One region of the Mesorhizobium australicum WSM2073 genome, then DNA from elsewhere that is predicted to be linked to it. Evidence: riboswitches for the same ligand, from Rfam matches in the RefSeq annotation. Region 1 holds a riboswitch; the other holds the start of a gene.
What was found. A riboswitch is a leader RNA that binds a small molecule or an ion and turns the genes downstream of it on or off. The one in region 1 is predicted to bind cobalamin.
Positions count from the first base shown of each region.

Region 2: another riboswitch for cobalamin. It lies ahead of MESAU_RS17500 (CbtB domain-containing protein); the one in region 1 lies ahead of MESAU_RS32290 (aromatic ring-hydroxylating oxygenase subunit alpha).

Region 1 covers NC_019973.1:396,331-403,761, forward strand. Annotated here, with positions in the region: gene bglA (beta-galactosidase BglA) at 1-221, shown strand, start outside; gene MESAU_RS01805 (ABC transporter ATP-binding protein) at 251-1,363, shown strand; gene MESAU_RS01810 (DUF680 domain-containing protein) at 1,437-1,685, opposite strand; gene MESAU_RS01815 (DUF680 domain-containing protein) at 1,756-1,962, opposite strand; gene MESAU_RS01820 (DUF680 domain-containing protein) at 2,032-2,238, opposite strand; gene MESAU_RS01825 (DUF680 domain-containing protein) at 2,307-2,507, opposite strand; cobalamin riboswitch at 3,000-3,201, shown strand; partial or broken gene MESAU_RS32290 (aromatic ring-hydroxylating oxygenase subunit alpha) at 3,315-4,561, shown strand; gene MESAU_RS01835 (FAD-binding oxidoreductase) at 4,639-5,739, shown strand; gene MESAU_RS01840 (PqqD family protein) at 5,881-6,312, shown strand; gene MESAU_RS01845 (hypothetical protein) at 6,345-7,394, shown strand; gene MESAU_RS01850 (glycosyltransferase family 2 protein) at 7,391-7,431, shown strand, end outside.
Region 2 covers NC_019973.1:3,644,823-3,652,253, reverse strand. Annotated here, with positions in the region: gene cobD (threonine-phosphate decarboxylase CobD) at 1-913, opposite strand, end outside; gene cbiB (adenosylcobinamide-phosphate synthase CbiB) at 912-1,886, shown strand; gene cobO (cob(I)yrinic acid a,c-diamide adenosyltransferase) at 1,883-2,497, opposite strand; gene cobU (bifunctional adenosylcobinamide kinase/adenosylcobinamide-phosphate guanylyltransferase) at 2,499-3,014, opposite strand; gene MESAU_RS17505 (CbtA family protein) at 3,007-3,810, opposite strand; gene MESAU_RS17500 (CbtB domain-containing protein) at 3,826-4,005, opposite strand; cobalamin riboswitch at 4,042-4,240, opposite strand; gene MESAU_RS17495 (aromatic ring-hydroxylating oxygenase subunit alpha) at 4,384-5,559, shown strand; gene MESAU_RS17490 (MFS transporter) at 5,563-6,762, opposite strand; gene MESAU_RS17485 (heparan-alpha-glucosaminide N-acetyltransferase) at 6,999-7,431, shown strand, end outside.

The DNA.
Region 1 (7,431 bases):
ACATCGCCTTCATCGAAAGCCAGGGCGACACCGTCGCCTTCACCCGCCGGTCGGGCAATGAGGAGATCGTCTGCGTCTTCAATCTGGGCGCAAGGCCGGCGAAGGTTGACCTCGGCAACCGAACCCTGCAACCTTTGCCGGGACACGGGTTCTCCGGGCAGGCGAGCACCGGGTCGGTCGAGCTCGGCGGCTATGGCGCCTGGTTCGGACGCATAGGCTGAAACATCCGAGGAATCACTGGAGGAAACCAATGGCCGATGTCAATTTGAGACAAGTGAAGAAGTCCTATGGCAATCTTAACATTCTCCACGGCATCGACCTCGACATCAAATCGGGCGAGTTCATAGTCTTCGTCGGCCCGTCGGGCTGCGGCAAGTCGACCTTGCTGCGCTCGATCGCCGGGCTCGAGGAAATCACGTCGGGTGAACTCAAGATCGACGGCCACGTGGTCAACGACGTGCCACCCTCGAAGCGCGGCATCGCCATGGTGTTCCAGTCCTATGCCCTCTACCCGCACATGACCGTCTACGACAACATGGCCTTCTCGATGAAGATCGGTGGGGAAAGCAAGGCCGAGATCGACAAAAGGGTTCGGCAAGCCGCCGAGATCCTGCAGCTGACCAAATATCTCGACCGTCTGCCCAAGGCGATGTCGGGCGGCCAGCGGCAGCGCGTCGCCATCGGCCGCGCCATCGTGCGCAATCCGAAGGTGTTCCTGTTCGACGAACCGCTGTCGAACCTTGACGCCGCATTGCGCGTCGCGACGCGCATCGAGATCGCCAAGCTCAAGGAATCGATGCCCAACACGACCATGATCTACGTCACGCACGACCAGGTCGAGGCGATGACGCTGGCCGACCGCATCGTCGTGCTGAAGGACGGGCACATCGAGCAGGTCGGCACGCCCATGGAACTCTACAAGAACCCCGGCAACCTCTTCGTCGCCCAGTTCATCGGCTCGCCGGCCATGAACATCCTGCCGGCGACGGTCGACAAGACGGGCAATCCGACCATCGTCAGCCATGTCGGCGGCCGCAAGGCGACGGTGCCGATCGCGACACCTGCTTCGGCAAAGGGAGCGGCGGTCAGCTTCGGCGTACGGCCGGAAGATCTCGCGATCGCCAGCGGTGCGGATTATCTGTTCGAGGGGACCGTCGATTATCTCGAACAGCTTGGCGAGGTCCAGCTGGTCTATGTCGATATCGGCCGGGCCGACCTGCCGCTGGTGACCAAGCTGCCGGGCAATGTCGAGGTCAAGCGCGGCTCGACGCTGCGGCTGACCGCCAATGCCGGCGATCTCCATATCTTCGATGCGGATGGTCGCTCCTTTGCCCTCCACGAAGCGGAAGCAAAGGCGGCCTGAAGACGGCCGTCCGGTAATGAAAGAACAAGAGCGGCGGGCCTGGCCCGCCGCTCTTCTTGTCTGCACAGGCTGGTTAGTTGTTGCCGAAGAGATTGCGATCGGCACCCTGATGGGCCGGCTTCTGCACGTCGCCGGACGAGTTGAGCAGCTTGTAGACAGGCGAATCGCTGTTGCGGATCGCACCTGTATGCGACGTATCGACATTGACAGTCGACGAAGCAGTGGGCTGGTTGACGCCGTTGGAGCCATAATTGTCGCTGCCGGCGAAGGCGCTGCCGGAGACGGCCAGAACGGCGGCGGCGGCAATGAGGATCTTGTTCATTTTAGGTACTCCTGAATTTTGGAAGTCCCGCGGACCGGCGGGCCAGAGCCCACCGGCCGTGGGATGGCCGTTAATGGCCGAAGAGGTTGCGGTCGCTGCCCTGCTGGACAGGCGCCGAGGTGGCCGGAGCCGACTTGCCGATCGACGCGGTATTCGAATTGTCGGTCGAAGCGGCAGCAGCCTGATTGGCGCCGTTGGAGCCATAGTTGTCGCTGCCGGCGAAAGCGCTGCCAGAAAGGGCCAGAACGGCGGCGGCAGCAATAAGGATCTTGTTCATGTTAGGTACTCCTGAATTTTGGAAGTCCGGCTGCCGGCGGGCCAGAGCCCACCGGCCGTGGGATGGCCGTTAATGGCCGAAGAGGTTGCGGTCGCTGCCCTGCTGGACAGGCGCCGAGGTGGCCGGAGCCGACTTGCCGATCGACGCGGTGTTCGAATTGTCGGTCGAAGCGGCAGCAGCCTGGTTGGCGCCGTTGGAGCCATAGTTGTCGCTGCCGGCGAAAGCGCTGCCGGAGAGGGCCAGAACGGCGGCGGCAGCAATGAGGATCTTGTTCATTTTAATACTCCTGAATTTGTAGGTCCACCAGCGCGGCAGGGTCACCCGCCGCGTGCCAGGGATGGCTATTAATTGTTGCCGAAGAGGTTGTGGTCGGCGCCCGTCACAGGCGTCTGGGCAGCCGGCTCCGACTTCTTGGTCGAAGCGGTGTAGGAGCTGTCGACAGTGGCCGTGGGGGTCGCGGCGTTCGAACCATAATGGTCGCTGCTAGCGAAGGCGCTGCCGGAAATAGCCAGAAGGGCGGCGGCAGTGAGAATGATCTTTTTCATTTTTGTACTCCAGTATTTTTCCCGTCCGTCTAGCGGCGTGTCTTGGGATTAAATCGCGTCGTTCGGACAGCCCCGATGTGGGAGAGCCCCCTTGCCGTTTCCAATCACGAAGTTGTTCAGCGTGGACCATGACTCCACCACTTGAAATTGTACCAACGCCTTCTACATGTCTCATTTTTCCATTTGATATCAAACAGTTGTCTAAGGTCACGACCCGATCACCAACTGTGTCGGAAGGCTGGGCGTTCACACCGTCCTGCACGCACCGTCAACAGAAACGAACCGTTCGGTTCGATTTTAGACTCTGCTAATAGTCACTTTTCGAAACCATTAACCCTTTTCCGGCCCGGCTGAGGGTCGAAAACGGTGCCCGCGCGCCTGGCGAGAAAAGGCGATTCCCCCGCTGCAACCGCGCCGGGACGATCCCGCGTATGTGTCGCGCCGCATGGATGCGATGTCGCTTTCGTGCCGATGTCGCAAACCCTGTCGTGATTAGATCGAGCGATCTCAGGTGCCGCTGCGTGACGACGGAGCGGAGAATTGGGAAGCCGGTCAGATTCCGGCGCTGCCCCCGCAACGGTGGTGGAGTTCAAGTCGCAACGGGAGACCACTGGGCGAAAGCCTGGGAAGGTGTCGCGATGGTCCGCCAGGACAACTCCAGAGCCCGGAAACCAGCCCGAGATCGCTAGAACTCGACTGATCGCGGTGGGCGGTCAAGGGGCGGATGGTGTTGTCCGGCTTTCGCCGGCTTGCGCCCAGTCCTTCCTCCATCACCACCAGTTCAGTCCTTGAAAATGAGGACAGGACATGGACGCGCGCAACGACATGCTGAGGCTTTTAAACGGCCGCAGACAGGGCCTTTCGCTGGAACAGCCCTTCTATACCGACCCGGACTACTTCAAGCTTGACATGGAACTGATCTGGTATCGCGACTGGCTGTTCATCGGCCATGATTGCGAGTTGCCCAAGCCGGGCAGCTTCATCACCGTGCAGATCGGCGATTATCCGGTCGTGCTGGTGCGCGATCAGCAGGGCAAGATCAACGCTTTCCACAATTCCTGCCGCCATCGCGGCAGCCGCGTCTGCAACACCGACAAGGGCATGGCCGCCAAACTGGTGTGTCCCTATCACCAGTGGACCTACGAACTCGACGGCCGGCTGCTGTTCGCCCGCCAGATGGCCGATGGGTTCGACAAGAGCCAGTTCGGGCTCAAGCCGGTCGCCTGCGAAAGCGTCGCCGGCTATGTCTTCATCTGCCTGGCCAAGGAGCCCGCCGACTTCGCGCCGATGCGGGCGATGATCGAGCCCTATCTCCTGCCGCACCGGCTGAGCGAGGCCAAGATCGCCTTCGAGAGCACGATCATCGAGAAGGGCAACTGGAAGCTGGTCTGGGAAAACAACCGCGAATGCTACCATTGCGCGGGCAATCATCCTGAGCTGTGCAAGACCTTCCCGGAAGCGCCGACCGTGACCGGCGTGCAAGGCGCCGACAGCGATCCGGAGATGCTGGCCCACTGGGCGAGGTGCGAAGCTGTTGGCCTGCCCAGCAAGTTTCGCATCGACCCGGCTGGACAATACCGCGCCACCCGCGCGCCGCTGCTGCGCGATGCCCAGAGCTACACGATGACCGGCAAGCGGGCGGTGAAGAAGAACCTGTCCGACAGCGTCTCGGCCGACCGGATCGGACGCTGATGCACTATCACTACCCGACAACCTGGAACCATATCCTCGTGGATCATGCGGTGACGTTCCGCGTGCTGCCGGTCAGCGCCACGGAAACAGCGGTTACGACCAAATGGCTGGTCCACAAGGATGCCGTGGAAGGCGTCGACTACGATCTCGCCGAACTCACCCATGTCTGGACCGAGACCAACGACCAGGACCGCCGCATCGTCGAGGAAAACGCCTTCGGCATCCTGTCGCCGGCCTACGAGCCCGGTCCCTATTCGGAGCTGCACGAGGGCGGCGTCATCCAGTTCGTTGACTGGTACGCGCGCTTTATCGGCCCACGGCTTTCCGAAGACGGCCGGCCTGCTCTGCGCAGTGTCGCCTAGCGCATGTCGGCCAAAACTGTGCAGCGGCTTTGGGATCACGACACGCCCAAAATGAAAGGTATGCAGGGATGAACGCCATGACTGATCTTGGCCTCTATCGCCACCTCGACCAGATGGCGCCGTGGAACGACAGGCTGCAGGTGCTGGAAGTAACCGGCGTCAGCGACGAGGCGCCCGACGTCAAGACCTTCACCTTCCGCTCCGACAACCAGACCTGGTTCCGCTACAAGCCGGGCCAGTTCGTCACGCTGGAATTGCCGACACCGGACGGCCCGCTGATGCGCACCTACACGCTGTCGTCATCGCCGTCACGGCCATTCTCGATCGCGGTGACGGTGAAGGCGCAGGCGGGCAGCGTCGGCACGCGCTGGATGTTCGATCACCTGACGCCCGGCTCGCACGTCAAGGCCTATGGACCGGGCGGCGACTTTTCGCTGCACAGCCACCCGGCGGCGAAATACCTGTTCATCTCGGCCGGTTCGGGCGTGACGCCGATGATGTCGATGCTGCGCTGGCTGAACGACTGCGCGCCGTGGACCGATGTCGGCTTCGTCAATTGCGCACGGCGTCCGGAAGAGATCATCTTTCGCAAGGAACTCGAACTGCTCGGCGGCCATATGCCGGGGCTGTCGCTCGGCTTCATGATCGAGGAGCGGTCGAGCCGCGAGGGCTGGTACGGCCATATGGGCCGCATCGACGCCATCCGACTGCCGCTCCTGGCGCCCGATTTCCGCGAACGCGAAATCTTCTGCTGCGGCCCCGACCCTTTCATGCGCGCCGTGCGCGGCATGCTGGAGGCCGCCGGTTTCGACATGGCAAAATACCATCAGGAGAGCTTTGCCGCGCCGGCGGCGGAGGAAATCCCGGCGCCGTTTGCCTCGCCGGCTGAAGACGGCGCGGCGATTTGCGTCCAAGCCGCGACGCCGATCCGCTTCGCGCTTTCGGATGTCGACGCCGATTGTGTCGCCGGCCAGACCGTGCTGCAGACGGCGCGCGCCTCGGGTGTGCGAATACCGGCCGCCTGCGAATTCGGCCTGTGCGGAACTTGCAAAGTGAAGAAAGTCTCCGGCAGCGTCGAGATGAGCCACAATGGCGGCATCCTCGATCATGAGATCGATGATGGCTTCATCCTGGCCTGTTGTTCCAAGCCATTGTCGCCGCTTGAAATCGAGGCTTGATCCGCCCGGCTTTCGACTGAACCCGGAAATGGTCCCGCGTTGCCGGCAAAGGTTACCTTGCCAAGGAAGACCTGAAAGTTTACAGGCGTTGTTGGTGGAAGCGGTCCTGCTGGCGGGCAGGAAATGCAGGACGGGGCAACAATGACGCATGACTCCCACGCCTATGCGGTAGCGAGCCGGGATATCGTTTTCGAATCTTTCGATGGCGAGGCCGTGGTGCTCAATCTTGCCAATGGCAAATATTTCGGCTTTTCCGATTCCGGCAGCAAGGTATGGCAGGCGCTTTCATCCGGCGCGGACGCCCAGGCTCTGGTCGGGCTGAGCGCCGGCGGCTCGACAATAGGCCAGGCCGAACTCGAACGCTTCATATCGCAATTGGTCGAATTGGGTTTGCTGGTGCGCTTGGACGCGGCGGCGCAGCCTTTGCCGGGCGATTTGCCTGCCGAGCTTGCCGCCACGAACGAGCCGCTCAATGTGAGCATTCACGACGACCTCGCCGACCTGATCGTCGTTGATCCCATCCACGAGGTCGAGGAACCTCTCGGCTGGCCGGCGGTCAAGCAGGCTTCCTGACGGGGCGGCCGCAGCGTGATGGAAGGCGATTGATGCCGCGCGTCACGCTCGAAACCTTGCCGGATTACGCCAGGTATCTCATCGCCGCCGCTGAAGGCGCGGCCGCGTGCTATCCGACCATGCGAAAGGTTCGCCTGCCCTGGCTTGAACTGACCGTGCATCTCGGTCACGGCGTGCTTGCCGATGCATTGGGCCATGCTTTTGTCGAGCCCGGGCATGACCAGCCGGCACCGTCCACGGGTCGCATCTTCATCGCGCATCCCGGCGTTGACGGCATCCCGGAGCCGGCGCACTGGGGCGATGCCCATTTCACCGAGCACGGTTTTGCCAAACGGCTCGCCGAAGCCGGTTTGCGCGGGCACCATTTCCACGACCTGGATTTCTGGCAGGTCTACGATCCGCACCGCCGCGTCGGCGTGCAGCTGATGGCCTCGGCCGATGCCTTTCCGCCCTGGGAGCCGGGAGCACCGCTGCGCGCCTTCCTGCACTGGGAATATGCCGCGCGCGGCATGCGGCTGACGCATGCCGGCACGCTTGGCATCGACGGCAACGGTATTCTGCTTGCCGGCTCGGGCGGGGCCGGGAAATCGGGGACCGTCGCCGCCGGCCTGCTTAACGGGCTCGACAGTGTCGGCGACGACTATGTGCTGATCGATCTCACCGACGGCGTGACCGCGCGCCCCCTTTTTTCGACGTTGAAGCAGGACACGGAAGGTTTCGCCCGGCTTGGCCTGCGGCAGCGGCTAACGGCGCAAGGCCCGCTGAACTGGCAAGGCAAGCACACGTTCCATATTCATGATATCGCGCCTCGGCCGGTGCCCGCCATGCTGGACATCGTCGCGCTGGTGGTGCCACATATCAGCGGAGGCGGAGCAAGTTCGATTATGCCGGTGTCGCGCAGGGATGCCATGATTGCCTTGGCGCCGTCCGGCATCGCCCAGATGCCGGGCGAGCGCGAAAGCGGCTTTCGCTTCTTCAGCGAATTGACGCGCCACCTGCCGTGCTTCCGTTTGTCCCTCGGCATCGACCCGGCAGAGATCGCCCGCACGATCGAGGATTTCCTGACACGAGGCGCCCGGTGAAGCTCAGCGTGATCATGCCTGTGTACAATCGCGAGCG
Region 2 (7,431 bases), 3.0 Mb from region 1:
GCAGCAGGATACCGCTCTGGCCAAGCCCGGAAAACAGGCCGCCGGCATCGGGCAGGCTGAGATAGCGGAACAGCGTGGTGCCGCCCGCGACGGGAACACCGAAACGGCTAAACAGCGCATCGAGCCGCACCGTCGCTTCCGCCAGCGAGGCCCGCATCGCATCCTGCCAATCGAGATCGGCGAGCGCGCGGATGCCGTATTCCAGGGCCGGTCCTGCGACAGCCCACGGCCCGAACTGCATGTCCAGCCGTTCAGCCGTCGGCGCGTCGGCAAGCGCGAACCCGAGCCGCAGGCCGGCCAAACCAAAGAACTTGCCGAACGAACGCAGCACGACGATGCCGCCCTGGCCGACATCGCCGGCGAGGCTGTGCTCGCGTGGACCCACATCCATGAACGCCTCGTCGACGACCAGCAGCCCGCCCTTGGCGCGAAGTCCAGCGGCCAGCACCAGCAACCGGTCGCGCTCGATGATGCGCCCATCCGGATTGTTCGGATTGACGATGATGGCGAGGTCGGCTTCCGCCAGCGCCGCGAAATCGCTGACCTCGACCACATCGTGCCCGGCAATCGCCGCCGCCCGGGCGTGTTCGGCATAGGTCGGCCCCAGCACCATTGCCTTGCCGGGCCTCACCAGCGAGGCGACCCGCGGCAACAGGATCTGTGTACCAGGGGCCGCCACCACGCTTGCTGGGGAAGGCGCGCCATAGGTGTTGGCCGCGATCTCTACCAGTTCGCGCCCACGCGCGGCCTCTGGCAATCGCCACAGCGAGGTGGCGGGCAGGTCGAAAAGCGGGTAGGAGTGCGGATTGATACCGGTCGAGAGGTCGACGAAAGGCAGCACGGCATTGGGGAAAAGCGCCCTTGCCCGGCCAAGACTTCCACCATGGTCCACCGCTCCTTCAAGAAGCTTCATGTCAGTCCTGATCGCTTTCCTGTCATTAATTGTCGAATTCGCCCTTGGTTATCCCGACTGGCTGTTTCGCGCCATCGGCCATCCGGTGACATGGTTCGGCAGGCTGATATCCTTTCTCGACTTGCGGCTCAACCGCGCCACTGATCCCGACGCGCTGCGTCGCCAACGTGGTGTCCAGGCGCTTCTGGTCATCGTGCTGGTGCCGGCGATAGCAGGCCTTTGCGTGCAGCTTGTTCTGCTCTGGTTCGTCCCCCTGGGGTGGATCGTTGCCGTCTTTCTGGCGACATCGCTTCTGTCACAGAAAAGCCTTTACGAACATGTCGAAGCCGTCGCCGACGCGCTCGACAGCGGAGGCCTCGACATGGGCCGAGCCGCCGTTTCGCGGATCGTCGGCCGTGATCCCGAGACACTCGACCGCGCCGGCGTCTGCCGCGCGGCAATCGAGAGCCTGGCAGAAAATTTTTCCGACGGCATCGTCGCCCCCGTCTTCTGGACCGGGGTCGGAGGGCTCGCCGGCGGCGCCGCCTACAAGGCGGCCAACACCGCCGATTCGATGATCGGCCACCGGACTCCGCGCCATGAGCCCTTCGGCTGGGCGGCGGCGCGCTTCGACGACTGGATCAACCTGCCGGCATCACGGCTGACGGCGCTGCTGATCGTGCTCGCTTCCCTCCTGGTCGAGGGCGCCGACCCCCGCGGCGCCTGGCAGGCGGTACGGCGCGACGCGAAAAAACACCGCTCGCCCAATGCCGGCTGGCCGGAAGCGGCCATGGCCGGCGCACTCGGGCTGGCGCTCGCCGGACCACGCAGCTATGGCGGTGTCATGGTCGACGACATCTTCATGGGCGAAGGCGGGCGCCGCGATGTCGACAGCGGCGATATCAGGCGGGCGCTCAAGCTTTACCGGGTCGCGGACTACCTGTTGATCGGCTTGTTCGGCCTGGTCGCGCTGATCGCCGTTCTGGTTTTCTAGAACTCGATGCCTTGCTGCGCTTTCACGCCCGTCGAGAAATGGTGCTTTGTCACCCCCATCTCGGTGACCAGGTCCGCCGCCTCGACCAGTGCCGGCTTGGCGTTGCGGCCGGTGACGACGATATGCAGGCCTTCGCGGCGGGCCTTGAGCGCCGCAACCACCTTGTCGAGAGCGAGATAGTCGTAGCGCAAGGCAATGTTGAGCTCGTCGAGCACGACAAGGCTGATCGAGGGGTCGGCGATCAATTCCAGCGCCTTGGCCCAGGCGGCCTCGGCGGCCGCGATGTCGCGCTTCAGGTCCTGCGTCTCCCAGGTGAAACCCTCGCCCATTGCATGCCAGACGACGCGATCGCCAAAGGCGGCAAAGGCGTCCTTCTCGCCGGTGTGCCATTTGCCCTTGATGAACTGGACGACGCCGACGCGCTTGCCGTAGCCGAGCATGCGCAGCGCAAGACCGAAGGCGGCCGTGGTCTTGCCCTTGCCGGGACCGGTGTTGACGATCAGCAACCCCTTCTCGATCGTCTTGCCCGCAACCTCGGCGTCCTGCACCGCCTTGCGCTTGGCCATCTTGGCGCGATGGCGTTCTTCATCCTTGTCGTCGATATCGGTCATTTCACTTCACCTTGAGCGGTAGCCCCGCCACCATGAGCAGCACCGTGTCGGCAATCGCGGCGACCCGCTGGTTGAGCCGGCCGGCATCGTCACGAAACCGACGCGCCAGCGCGTTGTCGGGCACGATGCCTTGCCCGACCTCGTTCGTCACCACGAACCACGGTCCGCGCGGCCGAGACAGCACGTCCGCCAGCCGCCGGCACGCGGCCTCGACGTCGTGATCGGCCAGCGTGTGGTTGGTCAGCCACAGCGTCAGGCAGTCGGCAAGCACCGGCTGCCCGTCTGGCAACGCCTCCAGCGCTTCGGCGAGGTCGAGTGGCGCATCGATGGTCGACCAGCCCTCACCGCGCCGCGAGCGGTGCAGCGCGATGCGCTCGCGCATCTCGTCGTCATAGGCTTGCGCCGTGGCGATATAGGCCCATGGCGAGGGCAATGCCGTCATCAGGGTTTCGGCGTGCGCGCTCTTGCCGGAGCGCGCACCACCGATGATGAAGGTCAGCCTGCCGCGATCAGGCAAAGCTGTCGCGCAGGCTGGTCGCCATGCCGGTGAAGCGCCTGCGCACCACGCCCACGATCGCGCCGAGCACCAGCCAGAACACCAGATTGGTCACCGTCACCGCCACCACGAACTGATGGTGCAGGCCTTCCGGGATCGGTGTTTCGAAACTGTCGGGCTGCGGCGCGCCGACGACATGCGGCGCGACGATCAGCAAGACGGCGAGGATGGTCAATGGCAGCGATCTGCGAAAGACGATCAGGCCTAGGCCGATCGCGGTCGCGGCCGCCGTCGCCGTCCACCAGATCTGGCGCGGCAGAAGATCGGCCGCCGGCATTGCCGGCAGTTCCGGCTGCAGTCCGAGACCCGGTGCCAGTGTGAACACGGCAAAGCCGGCCAAACCCCAGAACACACCCTGGCGCCAGTTGCCGACGCCGCCGAAGAACTCGGAAACCGCGACCAGGACCAGTGCGAAGCCGATGCCGGTGACGATATTGGCAACCACGCTAAAGGCGAAACGCTCGAAACCGTCGGCCGGCGCCCAGCCTTCGTCTTCCTCCGCCGGTGTCACGGCATCGGTGCCCGCGGGCGCGGCAGAGCTCATGGCATTCCCAGCGGGCGCCACCGTGCTCATGGCATCATTGGTCGCCGCTGGTGCGGCCGCGTGATCATGGTGGTGGCCGCCGCCGGCCTTTTCGTAGACTTCCGCCTTGAGGATCAGCGGCACGGTGGCATAGGCCTGCATGCAGGCGAGAACGACACCGGCCACGAGCCCCGCGATCGCCGCGACGAACACGACGTTGCGAAACAGATTCATGATGTCGGATCCTCGTTAGTGGCAGGGAAACGCCATCGAGTGGCGATAGTCGTGGGCAGCATTGTGGACCGCATCGATATGCGAGAAGCCGACAAAGCCGACGACGAAGATGCCGAGCAGCGCCGCGAGCGCGAGCTGCATGAAGCGCGACTGCGAGGAGACGGAGGCGCCGAGGGAGACGGAAGCGGTAGTCATGTCTTGTCCTTTCGCCCTCCACCCGAGGGCATCGAAGTCAGTTTCCTGTCGCCGGCAGGTCTCCTGGCTCGCGGATAAGCGCCCTTCCCCACCTTCCCGAAGAAAAATCTTCAGTGGCATATGGAGAGGACTACCGCACACAGTTGCGGGGGCAGCCACGGCATTGGGCAGGAATTCCTGCCCGCACCGCATTCCCTCTTGGCTCCAAAAAGGAACCGACGACATCGGGGACTATAGGGAAATTCGCCGCGCCCGGCAAACCAAATTCCGACAGCCGCCAGCGCAGGAGCGCCGTATCGGCGAAGCTGCCCTCATCCCGTCCCGATTGACAAACTTCATGGCCGGGTGTCGGCTGGCACCCCTCACGGGAAGCCAGCCATGCAGCCCAATGCCAGCGAGTGCGTGCCCTATAACGGCCTGACTCGAACCGAGCCGACGCTGCCCTCGTCGGCCTATTGGGACCAGGACAACTATCAGCGCGATCTCGACGCCATCTGGTACAGGAACTGGCTGCTCGTCTGCCGCGAGGCCGACCTTGCCCAGCCCTTGGCGTTCCGCACCTTCCGCGTCGGTACGCAGGAAATCCTCCTGCTGCGCGACGACACCGGCGAGTTGCATGCCTTCCACAACACCTGCCGGCATCGCGGCTCGCAGCTTTGCCAGGAAAGCCAGGGCCGGCTGAAGGCGCGGCTGATCACCTGCCCGTATCATGCCTGGTCCTATTCTCTGCGTGGCGATCTGGTGCGCGTGCCGTCGAAATCGCTGCCTGACGGCTTCGACAAGGCCGATCACCCGCTTTATCGCGTCGCGCACTCGGTGTGGCGGGGCTTCGTCTTCGTCAATCTTGCGGAAGATGCCGCCAGCTCGGCGCAATCCTCCTTCGACCCGGCCTCCGGCGACTTCGGCAACTGGCCGCTGGAAATGCTGGTATCAGGGCACGTGCTGCGCAAGGTGATGAACTGCAACTGGAAGATTTTTTGGGAAAACTTCAACGAGTGCCTGCACTGCCCGGGCGTCCACAAGGACCTGTCGCGGCTGGTGCCGATCTATGGCCGCGGCCTGATGAGCCGGCATGACGATCCCGAATGGCTCCGCCACGCCGACAATGACGCGCCAGAATTCTCCGGCGGCCTGCGCGCCGGGGCTGAGACATGGTCGCGTGATGGGCAGACGCACGGGCCGATCTTCCCGAGCTTGACGCCGGCGGAACGCAGCGCCGGTCAGACCTATGCCACCAGCCTGCCGTCGATGTTCATCGTCGGCCATGTCGACTATGTCAGGACCGTGCGGCTTACGCCGCTCGGTCCCGAACAGACCGAATTGACCGCGGAATGGCTGTTCGCGCCCGAGGCGCTCGCCGAGACCGACATCGACAACATCGTTGCCTTCGGCACACAGGTGCTGGAGGAGGACGCAGCAATCTGCGAGGTCAACCAGAAGGGCCTGCGCTCGATGCGTCATACAGCTGGCGTGCTGATGCCCGAGGAGTACGACCTGCACCGTTTCCACAACTGGGTGCGCGAACGGCACGCTGCGCGCTCACCCGAGGCCTGAAGATCACAGCGACTTCGGCAGATATCGCCAGGTCATGAAGCCGCAAAAGGCTGCCAGTAGCCCAAGCGTGACGAACACCGAGCCCAGGCCGAAGAAGGCCAGCACCACCGAATAGACCAGCGGCGGCGTCAGTTCGGAAAAATCGAGATAGGTGCGGTAGACCGCCGCCATCTGCGCGCGCTCATAAGAGCGCACCGAGCGCATGAAGGCGGTCGAACCCAGCGCGTCGAGCGCGATGGTGAAGAAGGCGCCGCACAGCAGGAAGGCGCCGGTGAGCAACGGCACGGTTTCGCCCACGGCACCGGCCGCCAGCAGCGTCGCCGACATGGCGAAATAGGCAAATGTCATGGTCCTGCGGCCGCCGAAGCGTTTCCCCGCCTTGCCCCAGAAGATCGCCATGAACAGCAGCGCGTTGCCGGCCGAGACCAGCAGGCCGCCGGCCAATTCGCCCTCGCCGGTGATGACCATGAACAGCGGTCCATAGACGAAGAAGGTCGTCCAGAAGCAGGAGCGGCCGAAGGCGATCAGCCAGGCCAATCTCAGCCTCGGCTGGGCGACGAAGCGGCCGATATTGGCGAGCGGATTGGCCGGTCGTGTCTTGCCCGGGCGGATCGACTGGTTGTCGCTCAGCCGATAGGTCCAGAACAGCGCCAGCAAAGCCATGGCGAACACCGCCACCGCGCCATGCGCGGCATAAATGCCGAAGCGCGTATAGAGAAAAATGCCGAGCGTCGGCCCGCAGGTCCAGGCAACCATCGACCACGCCATGCGCAGCGATTCGGCCTGCATGAAATCGGTCTTGCGGATGTGATCCATGATGTAGAGGTTGAGCGTGATCGACAGCGCGCTGGCGCCCATCACCCGGCACAGCATCCCGGCCAGTTGCCCGGCGAGCGTATGGGTGACGAAGAACAGCGAGCCGATAGCGAGCAGGCAGGCGCCCGCCGTGTAGACCCAGCGCCGCGCGAAGCGGCGGATCAGCATCGGCATGAACAAGGTCACCGACAGGCCGAGCAGGGACACGGCGGTGTAGAGTATCGAGACGATCTGCTCGTTGTGGAGAATCTCGTAGGCCTGGATCGGTATGACGCTCGACACCATGGCGCGGGCGAAGGATTCGACCGCGTAAAGCGAGGCGAAGGTGCGCGCATCCGCGGCCTTGAGGGCCGGAAGCCAGATCGGATGGCGAACATGGGTGGACATTGCTTCCCCAAAGCAGAATCGCGGCGTCGAATCTGCCGTGGACATTTCAGGCCCATTAAGAGGAAACCGACGCACATCCGGCAAAAAGCGAAGCCGGTCAAAGGCTTTTCCGCGCTGGCCCAACCCGGCGGCTGGCGCGGACCCCGCCGCGCGGTCCAGGCCAAGGCGACCGGTCTTCTTCTATCCGGTGCAACCGTGATAGTCGTCGTGGAGGGGCTGAATCAGATCGCGAGACCATGAGCATCCACACGCCGACCGTACCCGTCCCGCAGCCATCGAAGCGCATCGTCGCCATCGATATCTTGCGTGGCATCGCGCTGATCGCGATGGCGAGCTACCACTTCACCTGGGACCTGGAATTCTTCGGTTACACCGATCCCGGCCTCACCGCCTTCGGCTGGTGGAAGTTCTACGCCCGCTGCATTGCATCGACCTTCCTGTTCCTGGTTGGCGTCAGCCTCTATCTCGCCCATGGCCGACAGATCCGCTGGAACGGCTTCTGGAGACGGTTCGCCATGGTCGCCGGCGCGGCGGTCGCCATTTCGGTCGTCACCCGCGTCGCCACGCCCGACGGGTTCATCTTCTTCGGCATCCTGCACGAGATCGCGCTCGCCAGCCTGCTCGGCCTCGCGTTCCTGCGCCTGCCGGCGCTGCTGACGCTTGCCGTCG